Regions from separate parts of the Vibrio cortegadensis genome, predicted to be linked through region 2. Evidence: predicted binding sites of a transcription regulator. Region 2 holds the regulator's gene; each other region holds the start of a gene.

Region 1 (10,604 bases), 820 kb from region 2:
TTCTCCTTTTGCTTCCTGCTTCTTTAGCAGAGAAATGACTAACTATTCTTTATTGTTGTTATTTTCTCTATAGTTATGCACTTTTATTGACTTGTTGTTTTTAACAAAAATCATCATTTTTGTTTTCGATAGTTTCACAACGTATAGCTTATTATGCAAAAGGTCAAGTTATTGGTTGTTTGTTGCGCATTTTGAGTATTAACCAAATATTACCCTATCTATGTTTAATTGAATCAAAGAGATAGATGTTGTTTTATTTACAATTAATTAACCTAAAAGCATAGAAAGGCAGGGAGTTATGAGTATAAAAAAGGCCAGCACGAATGCACTGGCCAAAAGTCTGGAAGGACTTGTCGAACGTATTGTGACGCTAGCGTAAGTGAACGGCTTATCGGCTAGCGTTATTTACTTATTCTGTTCTCTTAAGCTGAAAGCATAAGTGAGTCAGATTTTGCTTCTAGGTTTGTGCCACCCATGAGGTAATTATCAACTTCGCGAGCGGATTCACGTCCCTCATTGATACAGCGTACCACTAACGATTGACCTGTTCGCATATCACCAGCTGCAAAAACACCTTTCTGGTTGGTCGCAAAACCATTCGTCGCAACGTTACCGCGTTCGTCAAGCTTGATATCAAGTTGAGCGAGAACACCCGTTGGTTCTGGATGTAGGAAGCCCATTGCTAGGAATGCCATATCACATGGAATGACACGCTCAGAATTTGCCACTTCATCAAACCCAGGGCGTTCGCCTGGTTTTGCGTCTTGCCACACGATATCAGCGATACGAAGCCCAGTAACATTTCCGTTATCGTCAGAGATAAACTCTTTGGTCAAAATATTCCAGTGACGCTCACAGCCCTCTTCATGTGAAGTGGTTGTTTTCATAATCATTGGGTATTGAGGCCAAGGCATATTTGCAGGGCGTTTTTCAGGTGGAATTGGCATTATCTCAACTTGAGTAATACTTGCTGCGCCATGACGGTTAGATGTACCTACGCAGTCAGAGCCCGTATCACCGCCACCGATAACCACAACATGCTTGCCTTTGGCGTGGATCTCTTTGGTTTTCAAATCCATGTCATTGGCACGACGGTTATTTTGGCCTAAGAACTCCATCGCAAAGTGTACACCATTGAGTTCACGACCCGGGATAGGTAAGTCTCTTGGAACGGTTGAGCCGCCAGTTAATAGTACGGCATCAAACTCTTGACGAAGTTGCTGAGCATTGACATCAACACCAATATGTTGGTTCACTTTGAATTCAACGCCGGCCTCCGCCATCAGGTTGATCTTACGATCAATCACGTCCATACCCAGTTTGAAATCTGGGATACCAAAGCGCAGTAAACCGCCCACTTTTTCATCTCGTTCAAACACCGTGACTGAATGACCAGCACTGTTTAGTTGCTCTGCCGCAGCTAAGCCGGCAGGGCCAGAGCCGATGATAGCAATCGTCTTTCCTGTGCGAGATCGTGGTGTTTTCGGTTTTGCGTACCCTTCACGGTACGCCGTTTCCACAATCGTTTTCTCGATATTACAGATAGTGATTGGATCTTGGTTGATACCAAGAACACATGCACTTTCACAAGGGGAAGGGCATACACGACCTGTAAACTCAGGGAAGTTGTTGGTTGAGCTTAGAATGTTCCAAGCTTCTTCCCAGCTGTCACGATAAACCGCATCGTTAAATTCAGGGATAATGTTACCAATCGGACAACCGCTGTGACAGAAAGGAACACCACAGTCCATACAACGAGAGGCTTGAGTATTGATCTTGTCACCAAACTCTTCGTTGAGTACAAACTCTTTGTTATCTTCAATTCGAACTGATGGGTCGAGTTTCTTTGGAAGCTCGCGACCATGTTCTAAAAATCCAGTAGGCTTACCCATTATACTGCCTCCACTTCTTCCGTTTGTGCTTGCTCGGCTTCAGCCTTACGCTTTTGAAGCACCGCTTTGTAGTCACGTGGCATTACTTTCACCATCGTGGCTAGGCTTGCTTCAAAATTGTCTAGGAAAGACTGAGCGACTTCACTTCCTGTGAATTGAACTTGCTTGGTTAGCATCTCTTTCAGTAGTTCGCGATCTTCTGCTTCAATTGGGTCTAGGTCGACCAGTTCAGGGTTTAGCTTGGTATCAAAATCCCCTGCTTTATCCCAAACGTAAGCGACACCACCACTCATACCTGCCGCAAAGTTACGACCTGTTGAGCCAAGGATCACTGCAACACCGCCAGTCATGTATTCACAACCGTGGTCACCAATGCCTTCAACAACGACTTTCGCTCCTGAGTTACGTACACAGAAACGCTCACCTGCCATGCCGCGAATGTAAGATTCACCAGACGTTGCGCCATAGAAACATACGTTACCCACTACAATGTTATCTTCAGCAACTATGGATGATTTTGCGTTAGGGTAGAGTACTAGCGTACCGCCTGATAGACCTTTACCCCAGTAGTCGTTCGCGTCACCTTCTACTTCGAACTTCACGCCTTTCGCAAGGAAAGCACCGAATGACTGACCTGCCGAGCCATTGAACTTCACGTTCATTGGTTGTGGTAGGCCTGCGTCTTTGTAAACCTTAGATATTTCATTCGACAACATAGTACCCGCTGAACGGTCGGTGTTGATGATAGGGAATTCAGCGTTCACTGCTTCGCCTTTTTCAAGTGCTGGAATAGCTGCTTGAATCAACTTACGGTCTAGTACGTCTTCTAAGTTATGGTTTTGTTGTGTCTGGTTATAAACGCCATCTTCTGCACGAGGCTGTTCAATATGCAGAACAGGTGACAGATCTAGGTTCTTGTATTTCCAGTGCTGAATATCGTCACGAACTTTAAGTTTGTGAGATTGGCCGACCATCTCATCGATAGAGCGGTAGCCAAGCTCAGCCATCACTTCACGCAGACCTTCAGCCATGTACTGGAAGAAAGTCACAACGTCTTCTACGCGACCATCGAAACGTTCACGCAGTGTCTTGTTCTGTGTTGCGATACCAACAGGGCAAGTGTTTTTGTGACACTTACGCATCATGATACAGCCTTCAACAACCAGTGCGGCTGTTGCTACGCCCCATTCTTCAGCACCAAGCAGTGTTGCGACTGCAAGGTCACGCGGAGTTTTCATCTGACCATCAGACTGAACCACGATACGATTACGTAGGCCATTTTTCAGTAGTGTTTGGTGAGTTTCCGCTAGACCCAGTTCCCAAGGCAAGCCAGTGTGACGGATAGAAGACATCGGAGATGCACCCGTACCACCATCAAAACCAGCGATGAGGACTACGTCAGCTTTCGCTTTCGCTACGCCTGATGCAATCGTACCAACACCCGCTTCCGATACTAGCTTCACGTTAACGCGACCATTACGGTTCGCGTTTTTCAGATCGTAGATCAGCTGGGCTAAATCTTCGATTGAGTAGATATCATGGTGTGGCGGTGGAGAAATCAGACCGACCCCCGGAGTCGAGTGACGTGTTGCACCGATCCAGTCATCAACCTTGTCACCTGGCAATTGACCACCTTCACCTGGTTTTGCGCCTTGAGCCATCTTAATCTGTAGCTCATCTGCATTAGATAGGTAGTAAGAGGTCACACCAAAACGACCTGAAGCAACTTGTTTGATGGCTGAACGTTCCCAGTCACCGTTCTCTTTGCGCTCGAAACGGGTTGGGTCTTCGCCACCTTCGCCAGAGTTCGATTTCGCGCCAATGCGGTTCATCGCAACGGCGAGTGTTGAGTGTGCTTCATGAGAGATAGAGCCAAATGACATTGCACCTGTCGCAAAACGCTTAAGGATTTTTTCAATCGGTTCAACTTCTTCAAGTGGAATAGAGCCTGCTGGGTTCTTAACAAAGTCTAATTGGCTGCGCAGTGTTGCCGCATGATCGCCTTGGTCATCAACGGCTTTCGCGTACTTCTTGAACTGACCGTAGTCTTTGTTACGTGTTGATTCTTGCAGTAGCGAAATCGTTTCAGGGTTAAACAGGTGTTTTTCACCACGTTGTTTCCACTGATAAACACCACCCACATCAAGAATCTGTACTGGGATTTCACGTGTTGGATAGCCAATGCGATGACGCACCATCACTTCTTTAGCGATGTCATCAATAGTTAGACCTTGAATACGTGAAACAGTACCAGTGAAGTATTTATCGACCACCGACTTACTTACGCCTAATGCTTCAAATATTTGAGCACCGTGGTAAGACTGCAACGTTGAGATACCCATCTTCGAGAAGATCTTCAGTAGACCGCCGTTGATAGAGTTACGGTAGTTTTCGAATAGATCTTTGATGTTGGTTTGTGGATCGAGCTTCTTAGTGCGCTGTAGATCCACCATAGTTTCGATAACTAAGTATGGATTGACGGCATTTGCGCCGTAGCCGATTAGCGTTGCAAAGTGGTGTGTTTCACGAGCATCACCCGTTTCAACCACAATGTCACACTTAGCTCGTAGACCTTTACGGATCAGATGGTGGTGAACCGCGCCAACCGCAAGCATTGCTGGAATCGCTGCATGGTTCGAGTTCACTGCACGGTCAGTCAGAAGGATAATAGAGTAACCGTCAATAACCGCATCTTCTGCGTATTGGCAGATACGCTTAAGTGCGCGCTCTAGCTTACCTTCGTCTTCACTGGCTTGGAATACGATGTCTAGCGTCTTCGCTTGTAGGTGCTCGTTATCGATTGCACGCAGTTTCTCTAACTCTGAGTTAGAAAGAACAGGAGACTCAAGTTCAACTTTCTGACAGTGTTCTGGTGACTCAGCAAGTAGGTTCTGATCTTTACCTAAGTAAGTATTCAGAGACATCACCATACGCTCACGGATCGGGTCGATCGGCGGGTTAGTTACCTGAGCAAACAACTGTTTAAAGTAGTTGGATAGATGTTGAGACTGGTGCGAAAGGATCGCTAGTGGCCAGTCAGCGCCCATTGCAGAAAGAGGCTCTTTGCCATCTTTCGCCATCGGCACGATGATTTCATTTACTTCTTCTGAACTTACACCGAACGCTTGCTGTTTGTGTAGTAGCTTTTCTGGTGTCGGTTGGCTGAATTCGTTTTCTGCATCAGGCAGTTTTTTGAGGTTCAGAAGATTATCTTCAACCCATTTCTCGTATGGTTGCGCGTTGGCAATGCCATCTTTCACTTCTTCATCAGAAATGATGCGACCTTGTTCTAGATCTGCAACGAAGATACGCCCTGGCTGAAGACGACCACGGAACTCAACGTTTTCCGGCTCAATTTCTACCACACCAGATTCAGACGCCATCACTAGGAAGTCATCTTTGGTTACTGTGTAGCGAGAAGGACGTAGGCCATTACGGTCTAGTGTGGCACCAACTTGAACACCATCGGTGAAACAGACAGATGCCGGGCCATCCCATGGTTCCATTACGTTCGCATGGTACTGGTAGAACGCACGACGAGTTGGATCCATATTTTTATTTTCTTGCCACGCTTCCGGGATCATCATCATCAAGGCATGTGGCAGGCTGCGACCAGAAAGAACCAGAAGCTCTAGTGCCATATCGAAGTTAGATGAATCCGAGCTGCCTTCCTGACAAATAGGAAGAAGCATGTCGATTTCGGCTTTGGTGAAAAGATCAGATTCAATGATCGCTTCACGCGCTTTCATCCAGTTCAAGTTACCACGAACCGTATTGATTTCGCCGTTATGCGCGATGTAACGGAAAGGCTGAGCTAAACGCCAGCGTGGGAATGTATTGGTAGAGAAACGAGAGTGAACAAGCGCTAGGGCACTCACCATCGTTGGGTTTTGAAGATCTAAGAAATATTGAGGCACTTGCTCAGTCGTTAGCTGACCTTTGTACACCACCGTCTTGTAAGACATCGAATTGATGTAGAAGTCATCCCCAATATTTGACACGCTTTCTAGGCATACACGAACGGTGTAGTTACGTAGAACATACAGTTTACGTTCAAGCTCTTCTGGAGTGCTCCCCGGTCCGCCAGAAATAAACACGTGCTCAAATTGAGGTTCAGTGCTTAATGGATCTGCACCAATCATTGAATTGTCAGTTGGAAGTTCACGGTAACCGATAACTTCTAACTCAAGGCGTTGTGCATTGCGTTCTAAAATGTCACGACACTGCGCACGCTTATGTTCATCTTTAGGGAAAAGTACAACACCAACACCATATTTTTCAAAAGATGGTAGCTTAATCCCAAGCTTTACGGCTTCTTCTAGTAAGAATTCGTGAGGCTTTTGTAGCAGGATACCTGCACCATCTCCAGAACACGGATCGCAGCCTTGACCGCCACGGTGTTCCATACGTGCAAGCATATCGAGTGCTTGAGTTACTACATCATGAGATTTGCGATTCTTTAGATGCGCAACAAAACCGATACCACAAGCGTCATGCTCCAGTTCAGGAGTATACAGACCCTGTGAGTTCTGCTCTTGATCTACCATAGATACATCCTTCCAGTTTAATCTAGGCGCACTTTGCCTAAGCGAGTGAACCTTGTCCTTTTATATTTATGAATCTAAACCAGCCTATGTGTGTGGCTAGCTTGAGTCCTTTCTGTCTTTCGCAGGAAAAATTTTGCGAAAAAAACAATCCTTAGTGATATCCGTTTAATTGAAGCCACAAACTAGTGGTTTATATAGGTGGGAGCTAAATATCACCGACTTATCCGCATATGCACGTGTAATAAAAGTCACAAAAAATGCGAATAAGTGTAAGTATCCTACAATTTTGTTTTATTAAACTCCAACGAAAGTTGCCCTCTGTAGACCATTTTTTTCGCGCGAAAATGAATATATCGAGTAACATTTGTGCAACATTAAGTAAATAACGCTTATTTAATGCATGTTTATTGATATTTGTTAGGTTGAATTTAAATACCTGTTGCTAGTATCGCCGGATTTATTTTGCAGGGATGTAATTTACTTTCATGAATCAAACTGAGATTCATTCTTATTTGTTCAACGAGTTTAAATATGCAATTACATGAATTAGTAAACACTTTGGGTCAAGATCTTCAGCGTCGATATGGTGAGAAAGTACATAAATTGACGTTGCACGGCGGTTTTAGCTGCCCTAATCGAGATGGGACGATTGGTAAAGGAGGGTGTACATTTTGTAATGTGGCCTCTTTTTCTGACGAACAGACTCAAGTAAAAAGCATTGTTGATCAACTGCAAGATCGTGCGGGTGAAATTCACCGTGCAAAAAAATACCTCGCGTATTTCCAAGCCTACACGAGCACTTACGCGGAAGTGCAAGTATTAAGAAATATGTACGAAGAAGCATTAAAAGCAGCGGATATTGTTGGTCTATGCGTAGGCACCCGGCCTGATTGTGTACCTGATGCGGTACTAGATTTGCTCTCTGAATACGTCAATCAAGGTTATGAAATTTGGCTAGAGCTTGGTTTACAAACAGCAAACAACGATACGTTGAAAAGAATTAACCGAGGCCATGACTTTGAATGTTATGCAGAAATAACCAAACGAGCTCGCGCATTAGGCATTAAGATTTGCACTCATTTGATTGTAGGCCTTCCTAAAGAAACCAAAAAAGACAACATTGAAACGTTGGAAAAAGTACTCGAAGTGGGCACTGATGGTATTAAGTTGCATGGTTTGCATATTGTGGAAGGAAGCACGATGGCTAAAGCATGGAAAGCGGGGCGATTGGAAGCGCCTGAGTTAGAAGAGTATGTGGATATCGCCAGTCATATGATCCGCATGACGCCTGCTGATATTGTATTTCATCGAGTCTCTTCTGCGGCTCGCCGACCAACACTGCTTTCTCCATTATGGTGTGAAAACCGTTGGTTAGCGATGACTGAAATTGGTCGAAGTCTAAATCGACAGGGAGCTCAAGGAAGCTTAACTGAAGAGGCTTTTGTCTATACCAAGCCACAGTTACTTTCGACAAAATAGCTGACGAAATAAAGATAACTGACGTATAAGCTGATATATTGTTTAATAGTTAAGAAATAATATATGGATACGTTATTTAATGGATCAATTGTGGCACTGGTTATGGCAGCCAGCCTTTGGATACGGCGCTGTCATTCTCGTCATTATAATATGCATTTTTAGCATATGGTTTACTTATAACCATTACCAGCGCCAATTGAGCATATTGATCCAAGGCTCTCCTCTTGCGCTTATGCTTGTCAGTGAAAAGACAGGTGAATTACTACTTACTAATCAACACTCTATGCAATTACTAGGCATTCGCTTAGTCGGTAATATGCACCTGATGCCAGAATCAATTCCTTCCGATTATTTCCTCTCGTTTTTTGATGGTTTAACCGAAAAAAAATTTAGAGGATTAAATAGATCATGGCCAGTATCCAGTGATGAATCGGTAAAGATCAGCTTTTCAGGTCGAAAAGTGGCTTACCAAGGAGAAAGCGTGTGGTTAATTTATGTAATTGAACGTGAAGCCACCAACGAAGAGCATAAGCAAGAGCTAGCAAAATTAAGCGTGGCCAAAACGGCACTCAATTCGTTGAGTGAGCTTATCTATATTAAAGATAGTGACGATAAATTATTAGCCACTAACCGTGCATTCGACTCTTTTTGGCTGAATCGACTTGATGAAGGCGATGTTAAGATTGAAGAAGGCGTAAGAAATCGCACCAGTTCTAAAAGGTGGACTATTTCACCTGAAGGCCGCAGTTGTTTGCTTGAAACTAACCAAAGTGTATTGATGTCTGAAGAAGGGAAACCCTTAGGTACTCTTTGCATCAGCCATGATGTAACGGAATGGCACAATATTCAGCAGAATTTACGTGACGAAATGGAACGGCGTAAAGATACTGAAGTCGCGTTGGCACAGCGTGATACCATTCTGCAAAACATCTTAGAGTCTAGCCCTGACTCAATCGGTATCTTCAATGAGAATATGATTTATCAAGCGTGTAATGAACCATTTGTTCACGCATTGGGGATAAATCATGTCGACGATCTTATCGGTAAACGATTACAAGATGTCATTCCTGATTCAATGTATAGCCGATTATCTGAAACGGATAGGCAAGTTTTACACGAAGATAAATCACTCAGGTACATTGATAAAGTTCGATCTAGCAGAGGGGAGTTTACTTGGTATGACGTGGTTAAGTCGCCATTTTGGGATCCTGCATCAGGTACTAATGGTGTGCTAGTTATGGCTCGTGATATTTCAGAACGCTATCTTGCTGAACAGAAACTGGAAAAAGCTAACTTAGAGCTCGAACGTTTAAGTTTTATTGATAGCTTGACTCAAGTGCCTAACCGTCGCCGTTTTGATGAACAACTAAGCACATTATGGCCCCATCACTCCCGAGAAAGATTACCGATTTCTATCATGCTTTGTGATATTGATTACTTTAAAGGATACAACGATCTTTATGGGCATCAAAAGGGCGATGATGCATTAGTGCAAGTGGCGAATGTCTTTAAGCAAATTTTGAATCGCTCATCCGATTGTGTTGCAAGATATGGCGGTGAAGAGTTTGCTTTCATTCTGCCAAATACGACGCTTGAAGGAGCGAAGTTAGTCGCGCAACGGATACATGCCCAGATCGAAAGCTTACAACTCGAACATGATGACTCACTGATCTCCGACCATATTACCATCAGTATTGGCTTGATTTCGTGTGTTCCTAAGTTTAATGAACTTGCAGAAGTTGCGGTTGCGAATGCTGACAAAGCGTTATATCAAGCGAAAGCTCAAGGCCGGAATCAAACGTGTATCTATTCTGCAGGCAGTGACGAGCAGTGATAACGTTCATTTGATTTACAGTTATACCATTCCATGTGATGGGCTTAGCTTACCTGTTGAGTTTAAACAGGTTAGAATGTTCTGAGTCTTATCGCATGGAGCCGTTGATGAAACCCATGAAAAACCTCGCCCAATACTACGTTGACCTGTTGGTTAAATTGGGCATTCTCCGATTTTCTATCTTATTAGCCCTCGCGCTTGTCGCTTTAGCCGTTGTTGTCCAAGTTGGTATTACCTTAGCGTTGAAAGGTGGCGTTGGCGATATTGATATCGTTCGCTCTGTCTTCTTTGGTTTGCTGATTACTCCGTGGGCCGTCTATTTCCTTTCAGTTGTGGTTGATCAGCTCGAAGAGTCTCGTCAACGTCTCTCTAAACTCGTCTCTAAATTAAAAGATATGCGTTCTCGCGATCAAGAGCTTAATCTGCGTTTACAACAAAATATTGCAAAACTTAATCAGCAGATTGAGGAGCGAGAGAAAGCGGAAGAAGCTCGAGAAGAAGCAATTAAAGATCTTGAGAATGAAGTGTATCAAAGAGAGCGGACTCAAGTTGAACTTGCAGAAAGAACGGCGCTACTGCGCTCATTTATCGATGCTTCCCCTGACCTGATCTACTACCGTAATGCCGATGGGGTATTTTCTGGCTGTAACCGTGCAGTTGAAGAGTTGACGGGTAAAAAAGAGCAGCAACTGGTGGGGCTGACCCCATGGGATGTCTACAGCAAAGAGATCGCGCAACAAGTGGTAGAGACAGATGAGAAAGTCTTTAGTGATAATCAAGCTCTGACTTATGAGCAGTGGCTAGAGTATCCTGATGGGCATAAGAGCTACTTTGAACTTCGTAAAGTGCCAT
Region 2 (10,604 bases):
AAACATGTTAACCAACTATTTGGCGTCTTATAGAGATGACCCTATTCTTGATGCCGCAACCATCGTTTCTGCTCCTCTTGATCTCGCTGCCTGCTCTTCGCGTATTGAGCAAGGCTTTTCCAAGGTTTATCGAAACTACCTACTCAATTCACTCAAGCACAATGCACTCAAAAAGCAGCATTTACTGAGTGAAGAGCTCGGGGTAACCGACAATTGCATTAAACAAGTCTCTCGCTTGTACGACTTCGATGACTTGATCACCGCACCTCTTCATGGATTTAAAAACGCCGAAGACTATTACCAGCAGTGTTCAGGGATCCATAAGATCAAACAGATCACCATTCCAACTCAGTTTATTCATGCCAAAGATGATCCATTTATGACCGATGCGGTGATCCCTCGTTTTGTTTTGCCTGAGAATATTGACTACCGATTATTTGAACGAGGTGGTCATGTCGGCTTTTTAACTGGCCATGCGCTCAAACCAACTTTCTGGCTAGAAGAGGCCATTCCTGCGTATTACGAAAGCTTTCTGAACCAATCATAATGTAAACGCTAGGATCCACCCGATCCCAGATAAATGAGTGAAATGTAAATACGGTATTGGTTTTTGGGATCAACTTGGGTATAAAGCCTCTCGCTTCATATCCTAGCATTCCACTCCCAACCAAAAATTCAGAGGTATGTATGATCATCCCGTGGCAAGAGATCGAACCTGAAACGTTACAAAACTTAATCAAAGAGTTTGTTCTTAGAGAAGGCACCGATTACGGCGAGTTTGAGTTTTCACTGCAAGATAAAGTGGATCAGGTCATTATCCAACTTAAGTCCGGAGAGGCAAACGTCGTATTTTCTGAGCTACATGAAACCGTTGATATTCAGATTCGAAATCGAGTTTAACCGCATAGCAGACCATGACAGATCACATTTACGTGTTATAGTGTTACCGATTGCTAACAAGTACGTTACTTCAAGACAAGGTTTGTCATGTCCGCAAAACACCCAATAATCGCAGTGACTGGCTCTTCCGGTGCTGGTACTACAACAACTTCTGAAGCCTTCCGCAAGATGTTCAATATGATGGATGTCAAAGCGGCATGGGTTGAAGGAGATAGTTTCCACCGTTTTACACGCCCTGAGATGGATGTGGAAATACGCAAAGCCCGAGAACAGGGTAAACACATCAGTTATTTCGGCCCTCAAGCGAATGACTTTCCTGCTTTGGCTGAGTTTTTCAGAGAGTATGGCAATGAGGGTGTTGGCCAAGTAAGGCGTTACCTTCATACATTCGATGAAGCGGTACCCTACAACCAAATGCCCGGCACTTTTACCCCATGGCAGGACATTTCATCTGACTCTGATGTGTTGTTCTATGAAGGATTGCACGGTGGGGTCGTAGATGGCGACATCAACGTTTCACAGCATGTCGATTTATTGATTGGCATGGTGCCAATAGTCAACCTAGAGTGGATTCAGAAATTTGTTCGCGATACACGAGATCGTGGCCACTCCAGAGAAGCGGTAATGGATTCGATCGTTCGTTCAATGGATGACTATTTGAATTATATTACCCCTCAATTCTCTCGCACTCATATCAACTTTCAGCGAGTGCCAACCGTTGATACATCAAACCCATTGAATGCAAAAGGCATCCCAAGTTTAGATGAAAGCTTTGTTGTCATTCGTCTACGTGGGATTAAAAATGTTGATTTTCCGTACCTATTAGCCATGATTGATGGCTCCTTCATGTCACGCCATAACACCCTGGTTGTGCCGGGAGGGAAAATGAGTTTTGCCATGGAACTCATCGTGAGACCAATCCTGCAACAGCTGATTGAAACAGGAAAAATTGGTTAGTCATCACGCTTAAATCTCGGTTACTTTTCATACCGTGATCATGTGCACAGTTTTGCGTAGAAGATCGTGGCAATGACACGATTAAAATCAAGAAATGGATTAGGAAAAAGGATACTATTCCTAACCGAAACACAAGATAGCTTGTAGCACTAACAAGAGTGCTCTTATCCTAACGGAACTGCCTACTACTAGGCTTTGCTAATTATGGAAAGCAGCAAGCGTACCCTGCAGAGGAAGTGAGATATTATGGTTCTAGGTAAACCTCAAACCGACCCAACATTAGAGTGGTTTCTTTCACACTGTCATATTCATAAGTACCCATCAAAAAGTACGCTGATTCACGCAGGTGAAAAAGCCGAAACTTTGTATTACATTGTGAAAGGTTCAGTTGCGGTACTAATTAAAGATGAAGAAGGCAAAGAGATGATCTTGTCTTACCTTAACCAAGGTGACTTCATTGGTGAGCTAGGTCTTTTTGAAGAAGACCAAGAGCGTACAGCATGGGTTCGAGCAAAATCTCCTTGTGAAGTTGCTGAGATTTCTTTCAAGAAATTCCGCCAACTTATCCAAGTAAACCCAGACATCCTAATGCGTCTTTCAGCGCAAATGGCAAACCGTCTACAAGTTACTAGCCAAAAAGTAGGTGACTTAGCATTCCTAGATGTAACGGGCCGAATTGCACAAACGCTACTAAACCTAGCGAAACAACCTGATGCAATGACTCACCCTGATGGCATGCAAATTAAGATCACTCGCCAAGAAATCGGTCAAATCGTTGGCTGTTCTCGTGAAACGGTTGGTCGTATCTTGAAGATGCTAGAAGAGCAGAACTTGATTTCAGCTCACGGTAAGACAATTGTAGTTTACGGTACTCGCTAGTTCGCGTTACTGAAAACACTATAAAATTTAAAAACCACCAATATCGCTATTGGTGGTTTTTTATTAGCTAATTGTTACGCCATGCGCTCGTATTAATGATCTAGCCGTTTGTACTCTCAAAGATCTTATCGGCTGACGCAGCAACAAAACCCGTGTACAACTGACCATCATTCATTGGGTAACGTTTCGCAAACTCGTAAAACCCGCCAGGGACAACTTGTTCACTCTCAGTAAATTGGACCAATACGCGATCGGCCATGGTCGATGATTGCTCCAATAGCACTTCTGGTGAGCCTTTAACCTCCCCCCCAGAACCATTGATAACAAACCCAACGCTACTGAGATGATCATTCACCTCTTGAACTTCACTAAAGTCATTTAATTGATTCACACTGACTGTAAAGTGATTAGCACCATAACCATGAGCAGCTAACCAAGAGGCGTATTCACTCTCTTTTGCTAGAGTTTGGTAATCTTCAAAGCTCAGTTCCCATTGACGGCCGCTGTATAAAAAGTCCTGAGTCTTCAATTGTTGAGCATCCACTTGTTCCACCAGTTTAGCGACGATGGCTTGTAACGCTTCAGAGCACTCTTCCACTTTCAGCTCACTAATAAAGACTTTGGGCTGGTTTGGATCATCATGTTCATAATGCTTGGCAACCAACTTTTTGCTTTCAAATAGATAATCACCACACTCTTTATACCCTAATGCTAAAAAAGGCTTCGCTAAGGTTTCAATCCCAAGAGGAGCAACATTAAACGTTCGAAGTGCGATGTGATCATTAATCAGCTCAGCATCTTCGCGAAGCAATTGATGAACCTTATCCGCAGAAGGGCAAAGGCGTTGAATATAATCTTTCCATAGGGATTCAAATAAAACATCTGGCGTCATGACGCCTCCTTGTTGTATTTATTAGGGTCTGTAGACCGAGTTTGCTGTAGAAAAAAGGTTATCTCATGCTGTATCACTCTGCATTCGATAACCATTTAGTACTGAATTGAGGTTTCCGCCTACCGTAGCCCTAAAGCTCTAGACCAGGGCTAAAGGTAGCAGGGAGTAATGTCTCTTCACCTTCCATTGATGCCATTGGATAAGCACAATAGTCAGCAGCGTAGTAAGCACTTGGTCGTAAATTACCAGAAGCGCCAGGGCCACCAAATGGCGCATCACCACTCGCTCCGGTCAATTGGCGGTTACGGTTCACGATGCCCGCGCGAATGTGATCCACAAAGTAATCCCATTCACCATCGTCAGTTGACACCAGTCCAGCAGACAAGCCAAATCGAGTATCGTTTGCCATTTCAACCGCCGCATCAAGGCTTTCGTAACGAATAACCTGTAGTAACGGGCCAAAATACTCTTCATCCGGCAGTTCGACGATTTGTGTGACATCGATAATACCCGGAGTCACAAACGCCGCCTCTAAGCCTTTCGCAAGTACTAGGCTTTCACCACCTAACGATTGCAGGTTCGCTTGAGCATCCAAAATAAACTTCGCTGCCGCTTCTGAAATTTGTGGGCCCATAAACGGAGCTGGCTCAGCAAACGGTTGATCAACTCGAATCTTTTGAGTCGCACTGATTAACTTCTCAAGAAGTGCATCCCCTTTGCTACCAAACGGGATATACAAACGACGTGCACAGGTACAACGCTGACCTGCACTGATGAAGGCCGACTGGATAATGGTGTATACCGTCGCGTCTAAATCGCCGTATTTATCAGAGATGACCATTGGGTTGTTACCACCCATCTCTAACGCCAGCATTTTACTTGGTTGCCCTGCAAATTGGCGATGAAGGATATGTCCGGTATTCGCACTGCCCGTAAAGAGCACACCGTCAATTCCTTTCGCATCAGCAAGCGCAATCCCCGTCTCTTTTGCCCCTTGTACAAGGTTAATGACACCAGCAGGCAAACCCGCTTGTTGCCACAGTTTCATCACAAATTCACCTGTCCAAGGTGTCTGTTCTGATGGCTTAAAGACCACGGTATTACCCGCAAGAAGCGCAGGTACAATATGACCATTTGGCAAATGACCTGGGAAGTTATAAGGCCCAAATACCGCCATAACACCTAAAGGTCGGTGGCGCAGTACTATTTGATTGCCTGCCGCTTCACGAGAAGCTTCACCCGTTCGCTCGTGGTACGCTCGAATTGAGATAGCAATTTTACCCGCCATCGCACCCGCTTCAGTACGCGTTTCCCAAATTGGCTTACCCGTCTCTTTTGCGATGATCTGCGCGATCTCTTCGCTGTTCTCTTTCACTTTTTCAGCAAACGTTAGTACAACCTGTTCACGCTCTGAAAATGAAAGATGCTTCCAACTTTGAAATGCCAAGCGAGCGGATTTAACCGCAGATTCAACTTGAGCGGGAGTGGCACTATCACCATGCCAAATGACATCATTATTGAAAGGGCTGAGTGAAGTCATCGCTTCACCTTGTCCTGCAACCCATTCACCTGCGATCCATTGAGTCATCTTAATTCCTTCTAAATAATTCCTATCGACATAGCCAGCCAATGATTTGTTGACTGGCTATGACAATGAGATAGCTTGTTAATCACATCGCACAATCATTTATCTATTGCGCTAATAACCGAACAAAATCACCTTCATTCACTTCAAGCGCTTCCGCCACCTCAGAGGATAGAATCACACTTTCGCTGGCTAGGTCATACGCACCTTTCGCCGCCACTGCTCGGAAGTTTTCAAACGAGGTATTCCCCATCAAGTAAGCTTGTGAACTTGAATGTTCAGCAATCACCACTTTCGCACGAATCGAATCTCGCACTGAATCGATATTACGTAAATCACACTCTACTGTTGGGCCTGCATCGAAAATATCAACGTACCCACGATTGGTGAACCCTTCATTTTCAAGTAACTTCAATGCAGGTCGAGTATTTTCATGTACAACACCAATCACATCTTGAGCTTCTTGGCTCAGCAAGTTGATGTAAATCGGCAACTTCGGCATAAGATCGGCAATAAAGCCTTTCTTACCAATTCCGGTTAAGTAATCTGCAAGAGTAAAATCAATCGAGAAGAAGTGCTCTTGTAGCCACTGCCAGAATGGAGAGTTGCCATCAGCATCCGATACACCGCGCATTTCAGCAAAAATGGTCTTTGAAAAACGGTGTGGATGCTCAGCCATCAGTAAAAAACGGCTCTTAGACATCAAACGACCATTCAAGCCTTTACGAAAATCAGGGCGTAAGAACAAGGTGCAAATTTCACTGCATCCTGTGTAGTTGTTGCCAAAAGTCAGAAGCTTAACCACATTATTCACACCGAGCTTATTCGATGAGTGGACCACTTTACTGATGTGATAAGAGTAAAAAGGGACATCCCAACCGATAGAGGCTTCAATACCCGTGGTACCCGCAACTTCGCCAGTTTCAGTATCAAAGCCCACCATTAGGTAGCCTTCATCACCAGGTTCAGTCACGCTTTCTTTGCTGAAGCTGTATTCAGAATGAGTAATTCGATTTGTTAACAGTTCTTCGTTAACAGGAAGAGATGTAAATCCATGTCCAGATTCTACTGCGCATGTGTGCAGCGCATCGTAGTCTGATTTTTTTATTGGGCGAACAACCAGCATCAATATTCCCTCCAGATGCAAACAACACAGCCCAACATAACTCCATTAAGTTATTACCACTGGGCTGTGTAAATGAGGCTTTAACGAAAATTAAACTAGAGTGCTGATCGCTTTATCTAGTTTCGCTAAACCTTCTTCTATTTCTTGTTTTGTGATGACTAATGATGGCGTGAAGCGAACAACATTAAGACCCGCCACCAATACCATTAATCCTTCTTTGCCTGCTGCAACGAGTACGTCACGTGCTCGACCTTGCCATTCATCATTCAGCGCCGCCCCAAGCAGTAAGCCCTTACCGCGAACTTCGCTGAATATGTTGTATTTGTCGTTAATTTTCTCTAAACCTGCGCGGAACAGTGCTTCACGCTCTTTCACGCCAGCAAGCGTTTCAGGTTGGCTAACAACATCAACCACCGCTTCTGCGACGGCACACGCTAGTGGGTTACCACCATAAGTAGAGCCATGAGTCCCAACTTTAAGATGAGGGGCCAGTTTGTCCGTTGTCAGCATTGCGCCAATCGGGAAGCCGCCACCAAGAGATTTTGCAGTACTCAGAATATCAGGCGTCACACCAAGACCTTGATAAGCATAGAAATCGCCAGTACGACCATTGCCTGTTTGCACTTCATCAAAAATCAGTAGTGCGTTGTGCTTATCACACAGCTCACGAACCGTTTGAACAAATTCTGAAGTAGGAGAAATGATGCCGCCTTCCCCTTGGAGAGGTTCCATCATCACGGCACAAGTACGGCTAGAAATATGCGCTTCTAGCGCGGCTACGTCATTGTAAGGCAGGTGAGTGATATCACCCGGCTTAGGACCAAAGCCATCAGAATACGCCGCTTGACCGCCCACAGTGACCGTAAAGAAAGTACGACCGTGGAAGCCTTGTTGGAACGCGATAATTTCAGATTTTTCTTCACCGTGAACATCAGCAGCCCAACGACGAGCCAGTTTCAGTGCTGCTTCGTTTGCTTCTGCACCTGAGTTTGCAAAGAAGACCTTATCTGCAAAGCTGACTTCTGTTAGCTTCTTAGCTAAACGAAGTGCTGGTTCATTGGTCATGACATTACTTAAATGCCACAGTTTGTTTGCTTGTTCTGTTACAGCGTTCACCATAGCAGGGTGACAATGACCTAAGCAGCTCACCGCAATACCACCAGCAAAATCGATATACTCGTTACCTTGCTGATCCCAAATTCTCGCGCCTTCCCCTTTCACAGGGATCATTTCCATTGGGTTATAACAAGGCACCATCACCTCGTTAAACAAACTACGTTCTACTTTATTTTCCATTGTCATTGCACTCCTTTAGATACTGCATGCCAGGTAGATGCCTCTCATTTTATGAAATCGATGAGGGTTTCATTATGATGAATATTTTGTTTGGCATTTCTACTAATGCAGCATTGTATTTACATTTAATTAACTATTTCAATAGTAGATTGTTCTTTTACTTGCAGAAATAATAGTTCAAAGCTCACTATATGTGACTACTTATGCAGCAATCAAATCGTTTTATGAATTTTTTTCCGGATAAATTGCGTGCTAGTAATTATTAAATGAGGAAATACAAGGCATAGAAGAGGATCGAGGGATATAGCGCGAATAAACTTGCATAGAATATCCACAATAAAATAGATGAAGAAAATGTTAAGAAAAGTGATCCGAGTCAGGTGTTGGAGCGTAATGAATAGCCAAAAACAGGACTATCGTAAAAGGAAATTTGCCAGTAATTGATGGCCTTGCTCTGTTTTAATGGATTCCGGATGAAACTGAACCGCATCAATCGCGAGGGTTTTATGTTGATAGCCCATGATCTCATCCATACTTCCATCTTCAAGCTCAGTCCATGCTGTCAGTTCAAAACAATCAGGCAACGTACCGTTTTTTACCACGAGGGAATGGTAACGTGTCACGGTCAAAGGATTATTAAGCGTTTTAAACACACTTTTTCCGGTATGTTTAATGGGAGAGGTTTTACCATGCATAACTTGTCTTGCTCGAACGACTTCACCACCGAAAACTTGAGCAATCGCTTGATGCCCTAAACAGACCCCCATAATCGGTAATTTCCCAGCAAAATGCTCGATTACTTCCAGTGATATACCCGCGTCATTCGGGGTGCAAGGCCCAGGGGAGATCACTAAATGGGTCGGTTCTAGCGCTTCAATACCCGCAATATCGATTTCATCATTGCGCACAACTTTCACTTCTGCACCTAACTCGCAGAAGTATTGGTACAGGTTGTAGGTAAATGAGTCGTAATTGTCGATGATTAGTAGCATACGTAAATCGTAACCGTATCGAAGAGAACAATAGAACGTGTATTGTGCAGCAAGGGGAAAGAAAGGCAAGCCTTAACCATGACATAGACAAAATTAAGGCCAGCAGATGCTGGCCTTACTATTGTCACACTTTAAGCCATGACAAACATATCAATTACTCAGTACAGTCTTTACGGAAAATAACTTCAGCCCACTGCGCATTATCGACGAATGGGTTACGGTTACCCTGAATTTTTTGAATTTTGCTGTTACGTTCAAATTCAAAATCATCAATTGGATCTGCGGTATTCCATTCAAGCAGACGACATACATTACCTAGCGCAGTACCATTTCCACTTACCGTTGATACTAGCTCTAAATCCGGGTTTGATACATCACTGGTATCTTTACCTTCGTAGCGAGTCGCCATGTAGAACATCATACGAGCTACGTCACCTTTCACAGCATCACGGGGCTCAAACGAGTCTCCATCTTTCTTGTTTCCTGCTGCTGGTGATTCTGATGTAGGAGAGCCTCCATTATCAAACTCTAGATTGCTACGCTCACTATTGATTGATGCATCTGTAGGACGTAAGTGATGAATATCGGTATAGGCAGAGGCTCGATTATCGTTAAACCCACCATTTGATTTTGGATAGCTATGCTCTCGGTTCCACGCATCACCGCCGTTATCACTAGAACTATTGAGAGTTTTTAGCTGGCTACGGCCGGTGTACATTAAAATCACATTACTGGAATCATTTGGATCCTCATCCGTGATCATCAAAGCTTTCCAAACATCCATTGCATCTGGTGATGAGTTATCGGTATAAGGAAGCTTAGTAATACCTGTCGAGATAATATTATTCAGCGCAAGCTTCAGCTCATCGCCAGTTTTATCAAGCGCACTATCGTAATAACCATCTGGATTATGAATTTCACCCGGTGGAATTGGTGGCTCAACAGGCTCTTTAATCGTCATTTCACAGGTTAGCGTTGGTAGCCCACCTACCACATGAGGATCATGCGCCTGTTCATAAGCTGCATTAGCACCGAATGCACACGGAATAAGTAAAGTCAGTAGTGTCTTTTTCATACTTTTATTTTAGGGGCGACAGAGCCCCTACTCCTTAATGCAGTAAGTTACTTGCTCAAACGACGACGTAGGAAACCAAGGCCCAATAAACTCAATAAGCCACCGAATCCAAATGAACCACCACTGCTGCCGCTACTAGCAGTTTGAGTAACAGACATTTGCTTAGTTTCGAGTACACTTCCTTCTACCGACGTTGTTACTGTGTAGTCACCAACTTCGAGGCTAGAAATTGCTACTTCAGTCCAACCTAGTGCAATTTCAAACTGATCAAGCGTGTCTTTTTGTACATTTGAAGATGTCGCAACAAAACCCGAATCTGCATTACTAAAGCTCACAGAAACCTCATCGCCCACCTTCAAATAAGCAGAGTTAGAGTAATTGGTTAAGTCAACAAAGTAGTTAAAGGTACCATTTGCAACTGGCGTTTCTGTGCGAGGTTCATTGATAGGCTCAGAAGGCAGTTCAATTGGCGTACCAGGGGCAATCGGCTTATCCGGATCTGGGTAAACAGGGTCCACCGGATCTAGTGGTTTACCATTGAATGCAATTGACAGTACAACCGGATCGTTTTGCGCTGAGCGGAATGCATCAGAATACTTCTGTCCTACTTCATAGCCCGCTGAAAGTAACTCAGATTCAGAAGCATTAATATTCCAGTGAGTTGCGTCAACCACTTTAGACTTCAATCCTGCAGATGTCAGGATATAGTCTAGGCTGCCATTCGCATCACCACGAACAGCGTTAAAGCTATTAGGATCAACAATCGCTAATACATTTTCATAGCCATAAGTTTTGGTAATATCAGCCCCTGCATCACCATGTAGAGGAGTATCACCGACAAAAGTATTGGCTGCTGCTGTGATCTTGTAATCTTCAGGAGCAGAAGTGCGATCAGTTAGAAC
Region 3 (10,604 bases), 190 kb from region 2:
TGAGCAGTGAGATCTACTTGTAATGGTGTAATCGATATATAGTGATTTTCTATCGCATGAAAATCAGTACCTTCGCCCGCATCTTGCTCTTTTCCTGGAGGTCCAAGCCAATAAATATCATGTCCACGCGGATCTTTTTGTCGAATCATCGCCTCTGCATGATGACGAGCACCAAGACGAGTGACCTGAGTTCCAAGTAGTTGTTCAAAGCCAACATCAGGGATATTCACATTCAGCAAGCGATTGGTGGGAATCGGAGCGGCGATATGCTGCTCAACCAATTGCCTAGCTACTTTTGCTGCAGTAGCGAAATGCTCCTTTCCAGCCAAAGAGAATGCGATGGATTGAACCCCAAGAAAGTGCCCCTCCATTGCCGCCGCAACCGTCCCGGAATAAAGAACATCATCACCTAAATTAGCGCCATGATTAATGCCTGATAACACTAAATCTGGCAGGTCATCTTTCAGTAATTCATTCAGAGCAAAGTGAACACAGTCTGTCGGAGTCCCTTGAACTGAATAGGTATTGGTCACAATCTCTTGCACTCTCAGCGGTTGCTCCAGTGTTAATGAATTCGAGGCTCCAGATCGATTACGATCCGGAGCAACAATGATAATTTCCGCGAGATCAGACAATACCTCTGCTAATGCATGAATTCCCTTAGCATGTACGCCATCATCATTGCTAAGTAGTATTTTCATTGACCTTCCCTTTTCTGCACTGTGTTCATTTTTCGTTTTGTATTTACTATTTTATCGTAAAAGCATCAAAGTGTTAGTATTGACGCTCAACTGGGATCTCTTCTATCAACTCACGAACGATTGCTGTAGCAAAGCATCCCGCATCGAGTGAGAAACGAAGAGTCACGTTATCTTCTTCTATTTCCCACGAGAGGTTTTGCGGCTTAAGTGCAATTTCACGACGATCGTGACGCATGCGGTTACCGCGGATAAGTGCCATCAAATCAGGTTCTGCATCGAGGTGAACTTGCTCTAATGCGAGTACCTCTTCCTGAGTAGGCAAGGCATTGTCACCTGCAAGAGCGGCACTGATAAAGACTTCTCCTGCATTGAACTTATCTTTACATTGATCAGCATTCTCTGCCGTAACCAATAGTGGTCTTTCATTTGATACCAGAAGATCACCATTCAACACTTGGTTGAAGACTGATTGTTCAATACGTTCAGACACGATCAGATTAAAAATCCATGAACGCGCCGCAGACAAATACAAACTGCGTTTATTCTGGTTACGCGTACGGACATTCTCTTTGCCCCAACGACGCGCTTCAACTAAGTTATTACCTTGGTTACCAAAACGCTGTGCGCCAAAATAATTAGGTACGCCACACTTTTGAACCTGTAGCATGCGTTTAACTACATCTTCCACATCTGATACTTCAGACAGAGTAATTTCAAAATCGTTTCCGACAAGATCGCCTGGACGTAACTTTTTGTTATGACGGTCAGTCGCGAGGATCTCAATGCTTGGATGCTCAGCCAAAAATGCCGAAAAATCGGGCGTGTCACCTTTAGGCAGATGAACACTCAACCATTGCTCTGTCACCGCATGACGATCTTTCAAACCCGCCCAGCTGACATTTTTAGATTGCACACCGCACGCTTTCGCTAATTCATTAACAACAAAACTGGTGTTTTCACCTGTCTTACGAATTCGCACCATTAAGTGCTCGCCAGATCCTGTAAATTCAAAACCCAGGTTTTCGCGTACTACAAAATGTTCGTCTTTTGCTTTGAGTTTTGCTTTTGCTGTTGGTTTACCATTAAGGTAAGCCATTGAAGATAAAATGTCTGACATATCAATTCTTTAAATTAAGTGGATAATTAAACTAAGCTTTCGTAATCACAACAACCGCTTCACAAGCGATGCCTTCTTTGCGTCCGGTAAAACCAAGGCGCTCCGTTGTTGTCGCTTTCACATTGATGTTCTGTAGTTCTGTTTGTAAATCTTCTGCGATGGCTTGGCACATTGACTCTATATGAGGAGCCATCTTAGGCGCTTGAGCAATAATGGTAATATCGGCATTACCAAGCATATAACCACACTCTTGCACGCGGCGATAAACATCTTTCAATAATTCGCGGCTATTAGCACCTTTCCATTTGTCATCCGTATCAGGAAAATGACGACCGATATCGCCTGCAGCAATAGCACCAAGTAGCGCATCAGATAATGCGTGTAAGGCAACATCACCGTCTGAATGAGCGATCAACCCCTGCTCATAAGGGATAGATACGCCACCAATAATAACAGGGCCTTCACCACCAAATTTATGGACATCAAAGCCATGGCCTATACGAATCATTGTTGTTCCTTATTTTTGCTTAAGTAGAAGTCAGCAAGCGCGAGATCTTCGGGTTGAGTGATTTTAAAGTTATCGGCACGACCAATCACTAATTTAGGTGTAAAACCTAAAAGTTCTAAAGCGGATGCTTCGTCGGTAATATTCGCACCTTGCTCTAAGGCGGTTGATAATGCAGTGGTGAGTTGCTCAGTTTTGAACATCTGCGGCGTTAGCGCATGCCACAAATTTTGTCTTTCTACTGTGTGATCAATATTACTCTGAGAATTCCCGCGTTTCATGGTATCTCGAACTGGCGCAGCCAAAATACCACCAACAGGATGTTCAACCGATTGTTGAATCAGGTTATCAATATCCGAAATTTGAAGGCAGGGACGAGCGGCATCATGCACCATCACCCAGTCGCTAGGACGATTCTCTGACAAGTAGTTCAGTCCAGACAAAACAGAATCAGCCCGCTCTTGGCCTCCTGAAACCCGAATGACATTAGGATTATCAGCTAAAGATAATTCAGGGAAATAGGGATCATCATCGCTAATTGCCACTACGACTCGCGGTATCAGATCATGCTGAAGTAGCGTTTCAACGGTATGCTCCAAAATGGTTTTGCCATGCAGTATCAAATATTGCTTAGGTCGATCCGCTTTCATACGGCTACCAACACCAGCAGCAGGCACAATCGCAACAACAGGTTGGGTATAACTCATCATCTATTGAAGATCCTCATCGATCAGACGATAGAAGGTTTCTCCCTCTTTGATCATACCTAGCTCATTACGCGCACGCTCTTCAACCGCATCAAGTCCTTGTCTGAGGTCATCGATTTCGGCAAACATCTCATTATTACGAGCTTGTAATTTTGTATTTACTTGTTGCTGAACGTCAATTTCATTATGGACGCTGTAGTAATCAGAAATACCATTTTTTCCCAGCCACAACGTATATTGCAACCAGCCTAAAAGTATCACCAATAACAAGGAAAATAGTCGCATAGTTCCAATCGTATTAATCAAGTCGGGGGAATAAATTTCTAATCCACATATATACCATAATAGGGGTCTATGGGCGAGGTATTGAAGCGATGAGGTGGGATATGTGAATGTTTCAGATATAAAAAAACGCCTCCATGAATGGAGACGTTTTTAAAGTATTAAGTTAATAATTAACTAAGATAAACTTAGATATTATTGACCTTTAACTTCTTTAAGACCGTTGAAAGGTGCTTTAGAACCTAGAGCTTCTTCGATACGGATTAGTTGGTTGTACTTAGCAACACGGTCAGAACGGCTCATAGAACCAGTTTTGATTTGACCTGCAGCTGTACCTACCGCTAGATCAGCGATAGTTGCATCTTCAGTTTCGCCAGAACGGTGAGAGATTACTGCAGTGTAGCCAGCGTCTTTAGCCATCTTGATTGCAGCTAGAGTCTCTGTTAGAGAACCGATTTGGTTGAACTTGATAAGGATAGAGTTAGCTACGCCTTTCTCGATACCTTCAGCAAGAATCTTAGTGTTTGTAACGAATAGATCGTCACCAACGATTTGAAGTTTGTCGCCTAGAAGTTCAGTTTGGTGCTTGAAGCCAGCCCAATCTGATTCGTCAAGACCGTCTTCGATAGATACGATTGGGTATTGGTTAGCAAGGTCTTGTAGGTAGAAGTTGAACTCTTCTGAAGTGAAGATTTTGCCTTCGCCTTTCATGTTGTAGTTGCCAGCTTCTTTGTCGAAGAACTCAGATGCAGCACAGTCCATCGCTAGAGTAACGTCTTTACCTAGAACGTAACCAGCAGCTTCTACAGCTTCTTTGATTGCAGCTAGTGCAGCAGCGTTAGACTCAAGGTTAGGAGCGAAACCACCTTCATCACCAACAGCAGTGCTTAGGCCTTTAGCTTTAAGTACTTTAGCTAGGTTGTGGAATACTTCAGCACCGATACGTAGAGCTTCTTTAAGAGTTTTTGCGCCAACTGGTTGGATCATGAACTCTTGGATGTCAACGTTGTTATCAGCGTGCTCACCACCGTTGATGATGTTCATCATTGGTAGAGGCATAGAGAACTGACCAGCAGTACCGTTTAGTTCAGCGATGTGCTCGTATAAAGGCATGCCTTTAGCAGCAGCAGCCGCTTTAGCGTTCGCTAGAGAAACAGCTAGGATAGCGTTAGCGCCAAACTTAGACTTGTTTTCAGTACCGTCTAGGTCAAGCATGATTTGGTCAACGTCAGCTTGAGCTTTCGCGTCTTTACCGATTAGAGCTTCAGCGATTGGGCCGTTTACAGCTTCAATTGCTTTAAGAACACCTTTACCTAGGAAACGTGATTTGTCGCCGTCACGTAGTTCAAGAGCTTCGCGAGAACCAGTTGATGCGCCTGATGGTGCAGCTGCCATACCTACGAAACCACCTTCTAGGTGAACTTCAGCTTCTACTGTTGGGTTACCACGTGAATCGATGATTTCACGACCTAGAACTTTAACGATCTTAGACATTGAATGTTTCCTTCTCGTTGAATATAAATGTCAAATTTAAAAGGTAGCCGCACAACTTACGCCACTACCTGTATTCTTGTTCTTACTTTTCTAACTCACCACGCTGGAATTCACCAGCTGCTTTCACAAAACCTGCAAATAATGGGTGACCATCACGAGGTGTTGATGTGAATTCTGGGTGGAATTGAGCTGCAACAAACCATGGGTGGTTAGGGTTCTCAATTACTTCTACCAACTTCTTGTCTGCAGATAAGCCAGATACTTTTAGACCAGCTTTTTCAATTTGCGGACGAAGATTGTTGTTCACTTCGTAACGGTGACGGTGACGTTCATGGATAGTCGCGCTGCCGTATAGTTCGTAAGCTTTTGTGCCTTTTGCAAGGTGACATAGCTGAGAACCAAGGCGCATCGTGCCACCAAGATCTGAAGTTTCAGTTCGCTCTTCTACTTTACCTTCGCCATCAGTCCATTCTGTAATCAGACCAACAACAGGGAATTTAGTTTCTTTGCTAAATTCAGAAGAGTGTGCACCTTCCATATTCGCTACGTTACGTGCGTATTCGATAAGAGCAACTTGCATACCTAGACAAATACCTAAGTATGGAACTTTGTTTTCACGTGCGTACTGAGCGGCAAGGATCTTACCTTCGATACCACGATCACCAAAGCCACCAGGAACTAAAATTGCATCTAGACCCTCAAGTACTTCTGTACCTTTAGATTCTACATCTTGTGAATCTACATATTTAATTGTGACGCTTAAGCGATTTTTCAAGCCCGCATGTTTTAATGCTTCGTTTACTGACTTGTATGCGTCTGGTAATTCAATGTATTTACCAACCATACCGATAGTCACTTCACCAGTAGGGTTCGCTTCTTCATAAATTACTTGTTCCCACTCAGAAAGATCAGCTTCTGGAGCATCAATACCAAAGCGCTTACAAACAAGATCATCAGTACCTTGCGCTTTAATAAGTTGTGGGATCTTGTAGATTGAATCTACATCTTTCATTGAGATAACTGCTTTCTCTTGTACATTACAGAAAAGAGCAATTTTCTTACGTTCGTTTGCTGGGATAACACGATCTGAACGACAAACTAGGATATCTGGCTGGATACCGATAGACAGTAGTTCTTTCACTGAGTGTTGAGTCGGCTTAGTTTTAAGCTCGCCCGCAGCGCCTAGGTAAGGTACAAGCGTTAGGTGCATGAACATTGCACGTTCACGGCCTAGCTCTACTGCTAGTTGACGAATCGCTTCCATAAACGGTAGTGATTCGATATCACCAACAGTGCCACCCACTTCTACAAGGGCAATATCATGACCTTCAGCACCTGAGATTACACGCTCTTTGATCGAGTTAGTAATGTGAGGAATTACCTGAATCGTTGCACCAAGGTAATCGCCACGGCGCTCTTTACGTAGAACGTCGGCGTAAACACGACCTGCTGTGAAGTTGTTACGCTTGGTCATTTTGGTACGAATGAAACGCTCGTAGTGACCAAGGTCAAGGTCAGTTTCAGCGCCATCTTCCGTGACAAACACTTCACCATGCTGAGTTGGGCTCATTGTGCCCGGATCAACGTTGATGTAAGGGTCAAGCTTCATCATAGTCACTTTAAGACCACGAGCTTCTAAAATAGCTGCAAGCGATGCCGCTGCAATACCTTTACCTAGAGAGGATACAACCCCGCCAGTAACAAAAATGTAATTTGTTGTCATGTTTAACCTGAAATTGGTTGAATGAGGGAAATGGACTACTTCTGGACGGGATGAAAATATACCAGAAGCCCTTTATCGCCACAACGTGAAACTTATCACAGTCGAAATTTTATTTTTTTGCTTCAAATCAATTCCGTTAGAAAGTTTCTATTTTGTTTTTTCTTCGATCTTCACTTCATCCCACATCCTGTCTAGCTCCGGCAGTGAAAAGTCGCCTAATTCCTTACCTTGATTTTGTACTTTTTTTTCAATTCCATGAAAGCGACGTTCAAATTTTAAATTTGCTTTGCTTAACGCCGATTCTGGATTTTTTCCTAAATGGCGGACCAAGTTCACAGTTGCAAATAGCAGATCGCCTAATTCTTCTTCGACTAAATCTTCATTTGGGGTGACTTGAAGCGCTTCTTCCAGCACTTCATCCACCTCTTCTAGAACTTTATCAGCGACAGGGCCAATCGTGTCCCAATCGAACCCATATTGAGCACATTTTTTTTGAATTTTATTAGCTCGTGATAATGCAGGTAACGATTTTGGTATTGAGTCTAGAATACTTTTTTCTGTTTTGCCTAATTGTGATTTTTCTTTGATTTTTTCAGCTTCCCAATTTGCATTCAGTTCTTCATCACTTGAGAATGTTTTATCCGAAAACACATGCGGGTGACGACGAGTTAGTTTCTCATTAACACCATCTACAACATCATTAAAATCAAACAGTTGTTGTTCTTTAGCGATCTGACTATAAAAGATAACTTGAAACAATAAATCGCCCAGTTCTTCTTTCAAATTTGACCAATCTTTATTATTAATCGCATCCACAACTTCATACGTTTCTTCAATTGTATGCGGCACAATGGTTTCAAACGTTTGTTTGCGATCCCATGGACACCCACTTTCCGGGTCTCGCAACTGAGACATTATTTCTAATAACTGTTCAATGGATTGAGCCATGCTAGCACCTTAGTTTTTAGTTAGAAAAACACCGCCATATAGGCGGTGCTGATTATATTTAAAGCCTTCAATGATGCCGTTACGTTAACCTAGACGCTTCACCGACATCACATCTTTCAATTGCTCTAAACGCACGATGACTCGGCTTAGAACATCAACATTGGTGAGTTCTAAGTCAAAATCCATCACTGACATTTGGCGTTTGTAGTCTGTGCGGCTTTTCATTGTCGTAATTTTTATTTTTTCATTCGCTAACAGCGAGGTAATGTCTTTCAGTAAACCACTACGCTCAAGCGCCTCCACTCTTAACGTCAGAATGTAAGAGCCAACGAACCCACTTCCCCAAACGGTATCGATGATCCGTTCAGGCGCATGTAAACTCAGCTCTCCAAGTTGCTCACAGTCTGCTCGATGCACTGAGATACCGCGCCCTTGGGTGATATAACCTTTAATGACATCACCAGGAATTGGCTGACAACAGCGCGCTAAGTGAGTCATTAGGTTATCAACCCCTTCAACGACAACCGCATCTTTTTTCGGTCGACTCTGTTGAGCGGGTTTGTTTTCTGACTCTTGCAGTTTTTCTAACGCTTTTTGATCTTCTTCTTCAGCCGTAGGCTTATTTACTAACGCATTAATATGGTTAATAACCTGATTAATGCGTAGATCACCGCTGCCAATACCCGCATACAGTTCATCGTTAGTATTGACGTTAAATCGCTTCAGTGCATAACGTTGGGCATCTTTAAGAGTTGCCCCTACTTTCGCAAGTTCAACTTCAAGGATCTCACGTCCGGCCTCAAGATTCTTCTCTCGACCTTGCTTACGGAACCAAGCATTGATCTTCGCTCTTGCTCGACCTGAATGAACAAAACCTAAAGACGGATTCAACCAGTCTCGTGATGGGTTCGGCTCTTTTTGAGTTACGATTTCAACTTGATCGCCCATACTCAACTTATGAGTAAACGGAACAATTCGTCCTGCGACTTTGGTACCGATGCAACGGTGTCCCACTTCAGAGTGAATGTGGTATGCAAAATCGAGAGGGGTTGCTCCCATAGGTAAGTCGACGACATCACCACGCGGAGTAAAGGCATAAACACGATCATCAAACACTTGGCTGCGCAATTCATCAAGCATTTCGCCAGAATCTGACATCTCTTCTTGCCAGTCAATTAGCTTACGAAGCCATGTGATTTTTTCATCATAGCCGCTACGACCTGCCGATGCGCCTTCTTTGTATTTCCAGTGCGCCGCCACCCCGAGTTCAGAATCGTCATGCATTTGCGTAGTACGGATCTGGATCTCGATGGTTTTCCCTTCCGGGCCAAGCACCACGGTATGAATCGATTGGTAACCATTTGGTTTAGGGTTCGCGACGTAATCATCAAATTCGCTTGGTAGGTGCTTATATTTAGTATGAACCACACCAAGTGCCGCATAACAATCTTGCAGTTTATCCGCGATGATACGCACTGCTCGAACATCGAAAAGCTCATCAAAAGCTAAGCTTTTCTTCTGCATCTTGCGCCAAATACTGTAGATGTGTTTTGGTCGACCGCTCACTTCAGCATTAATTTGATAACCTTTCATCTCAGAAGAAAGATCCGTCACGAAGTCTTCAATATACTGCTCGCGGACGATGCGACGCTCAGATAATTGTTTAGCGATTTGCTTATAGGTTTCAGGCTGTTGGTAGCGGAAAGCGTAATCTTCAATTTCCCACTTAAGCTGACCAATACCCAGACGATTCGCGAGAGGCGCATAAATATTGGCACACTCTTTTGCTGCCGCGCGACGCACCGCATCAGGCTCGTCTTTTACTTCTCGAAGATTACAGATACGCTCTGCTAGCTTAATGATCACGCAACGGAAATCATCCACCATCGCCAGTAACATTCGACGAACGTTATCGACTTGACCAGACCCTTCCGCATTTTCATACGTCACATTTAATTGACCGATGGCTGCCATTTCATCAACGCCATCAATCAGCTTTACGATTTCCTTACCGTACGCTTCTTCAAGCTGTTGCCTTTCAAATAACCCACTAGAGACAATCGGAAATAACTGCGCAGCCACTAACGTTGGCTTATCCATCGACAAGGTGATCAATATTTCGATCATCTCTCGCCCACGCCACAGCAACAAACTTCCGTTTTCGACATCACCAAGCAGGCTTTCACACTGCTTATACACATCGGTTAATTTTTTTGATGTTTTGCTATCTTGCTCAAGGCTAGAAATCCAATTGTCTAACTCAAACTTTTCACTCGGCTTTAAATGCGCGCTTCGTACGGCAACCATCTATTTATTCCTAGTATTTGGTTCTTATATATCTAAATATCAGACTAATTGTTCCTCAATTAGTTCTGGCTACTCAACTGACTGTTTATTTCTTATTCTTTGTAAATAATGCCATAGATTCTAAATGGATCGTATGCGGAAACATGTCCAGCATACCTAATTTTTGTAATTGATAACCCTGTTCTAACAGGCTTTTGCTATCTCTTGCAAGGGTAGCAGGATTACAAGATACGTACACAATACTCTTCGCTCCAAGCTTCGAAAGTTGATCCACGATCCCACTCGCTCCAGCGCGTGCAGGATCAAGCAATACTTTATCAAATTTCTCACTCGCCCAACCTTGATGGCTAAGATCATCTTCTAAGTTTGCTTGGTAAAAAGCGGTATTGGTTATCTGGTTAACAACCGCATTGCTTGCCGCTCGCTGCACCATCTCTTCAACCCCTTCCACCCCAACAACAAATTGAGCTCGCTTGGCGATAGGTAAGCTAAAGTTCCCTACTCCACAGAAAAGATCAAGAATACGCTCATCGCTTTGCGGATCTAGCCATTCAAGTGCTTGCTCAACCATTTTCTGGTTTACGTTTTTATTCACCTGAATAAAGTCATTCGGCGAGAAAGGCACCTTAACGCCTGTTTCGCTGTAAGACGGCTCTTCACCATAAACCAGATGTAACTGGTCTGTTTCTGGCATCAAGTAAAGCGTTGCCGAATTCTGTTTGGCAAACTCAAGCAATTGGCTATTCTCTTGCTCAGAGAGAGGCTTAAGGTGGCGCAATACAATAACAGGGCCTTTATCACTTAAAACCAATTCAACATG

The links. Region 2 encodes CRP, which controls carbon source genes, mostly activating them, when cyclic AMP is high. Its sites were predicted from a motif close to TGTGANNNNNNTCACA; they were not measured.
Region 1: the regulator CRP is predicted to act here: its motif matches at 6,677-6,692, upstream of gltB (glutamate synthase large subunit).
Region 3: the regulator CRP is predicted to act here: its motif matches at 6,614-6,629, upstream of OCV39_RS02300 (CTP synthase).

The regions. Positions count from the first base shown of each region.
Region 1 is NZ_AP025472.1:2,578,788-2,589,391, reverse strand. It holds gene OCV39_RS12120 (glutamate synthase subunit beta) at 423-1,892, opposite strand; gene gltB (glutamate synthase large subunit) at 1,892-6,439, opposite strand; gene OCV39_RS12110 (TIGR01212 family radical SAM protein) at 6,971-7,918, shown strand; gene OCV39_RS12105 (GGDEF domain-containing protein) at 7,998-9,752, shown strand; gene arcB (aerobic respiration two-component sensor histidine kinase ArcB) at 9,860-10,604, shown strand, end outside.
Region 2 is NZ_AP025472.1:282,315-292,918, reverse strand. It holds gene OCV39_RS01290 (hydrolase) at 1-547, shown strand, start outside; gene OCV39_RS01285 (YheU family protein) at 688-900, shown strand; gene OCV39_RS01280 (phosphoribulokinase) at 988-1,857, shown strand; gene crp (cAMP-activated global transcriptional regulator CRP) at 2,104-2,736, shown strand; gene OCV39_RS01270 (DUF1338 domain-containing protein) at 2,837-3,628, opposite strand; gene astD (succinylglutamate-semialdehyde dehydrogenase) at 3,759-5,216, opposite strand; gene astA (arginine N-succinyltransferase) at 5,320-6,339, opposite strand; gene OCV39_RS01255 (aspartate aminotransferase family protein) at 6,430-7,641, opposite strand; gene OCV39_RS01250 (aminodeoxychorismate/anthranilate synthase component II) at 8,049-8,627, opposite strand; gene OCV39_RS01245 (endonuclease I family protein) at 8,782-9,702, opposite strand; gene OCV39_RS01240 (ExeM/NucH family extracellular endonuclease) at 9,750-10,604, opposite strand, start outside.
Region 3 is NZ_AP025472.1:469,894-480,497, reverse strand. It holds gene surE (5'/3'-nucleotidase SurE) at 1-701, opposite strand, end outside; gene truD (tRNA pseudouridine(13) synthase TruD) at 775-1,818, opposite strand; gene ispF (2-C-methyl-D-erythritol 2,4-cyclodiphosphate synthase) at 1,850-2,326, opposite strand; gene ispD (2-C-methyl-D-erythritol 4-phosphate cytidylyltransferase) at 2,323-3,033, opposite strand; gene ftsB (cell division protein FtsB) at 3,034-3,315, opposite strand; gene eno (phosphopyruvate hydratase) at 3,508-4,806, opposite strand; gene OCV39_RS02300 (CTP synthase) at 4,889-6,529, opposite strand; gene mazG (nucleoside triphosphate pyrophosphohydrolase) at 6,677-7,477, opposite strand; gene relA (GTP diphosphokinase) at 7,562-9,784, opposite strand; gene rlmD (23S rRNA (uracil(1939)-C(5))-methyltransferase RlmD) at 9,870-10,604, opposite strand, start outside.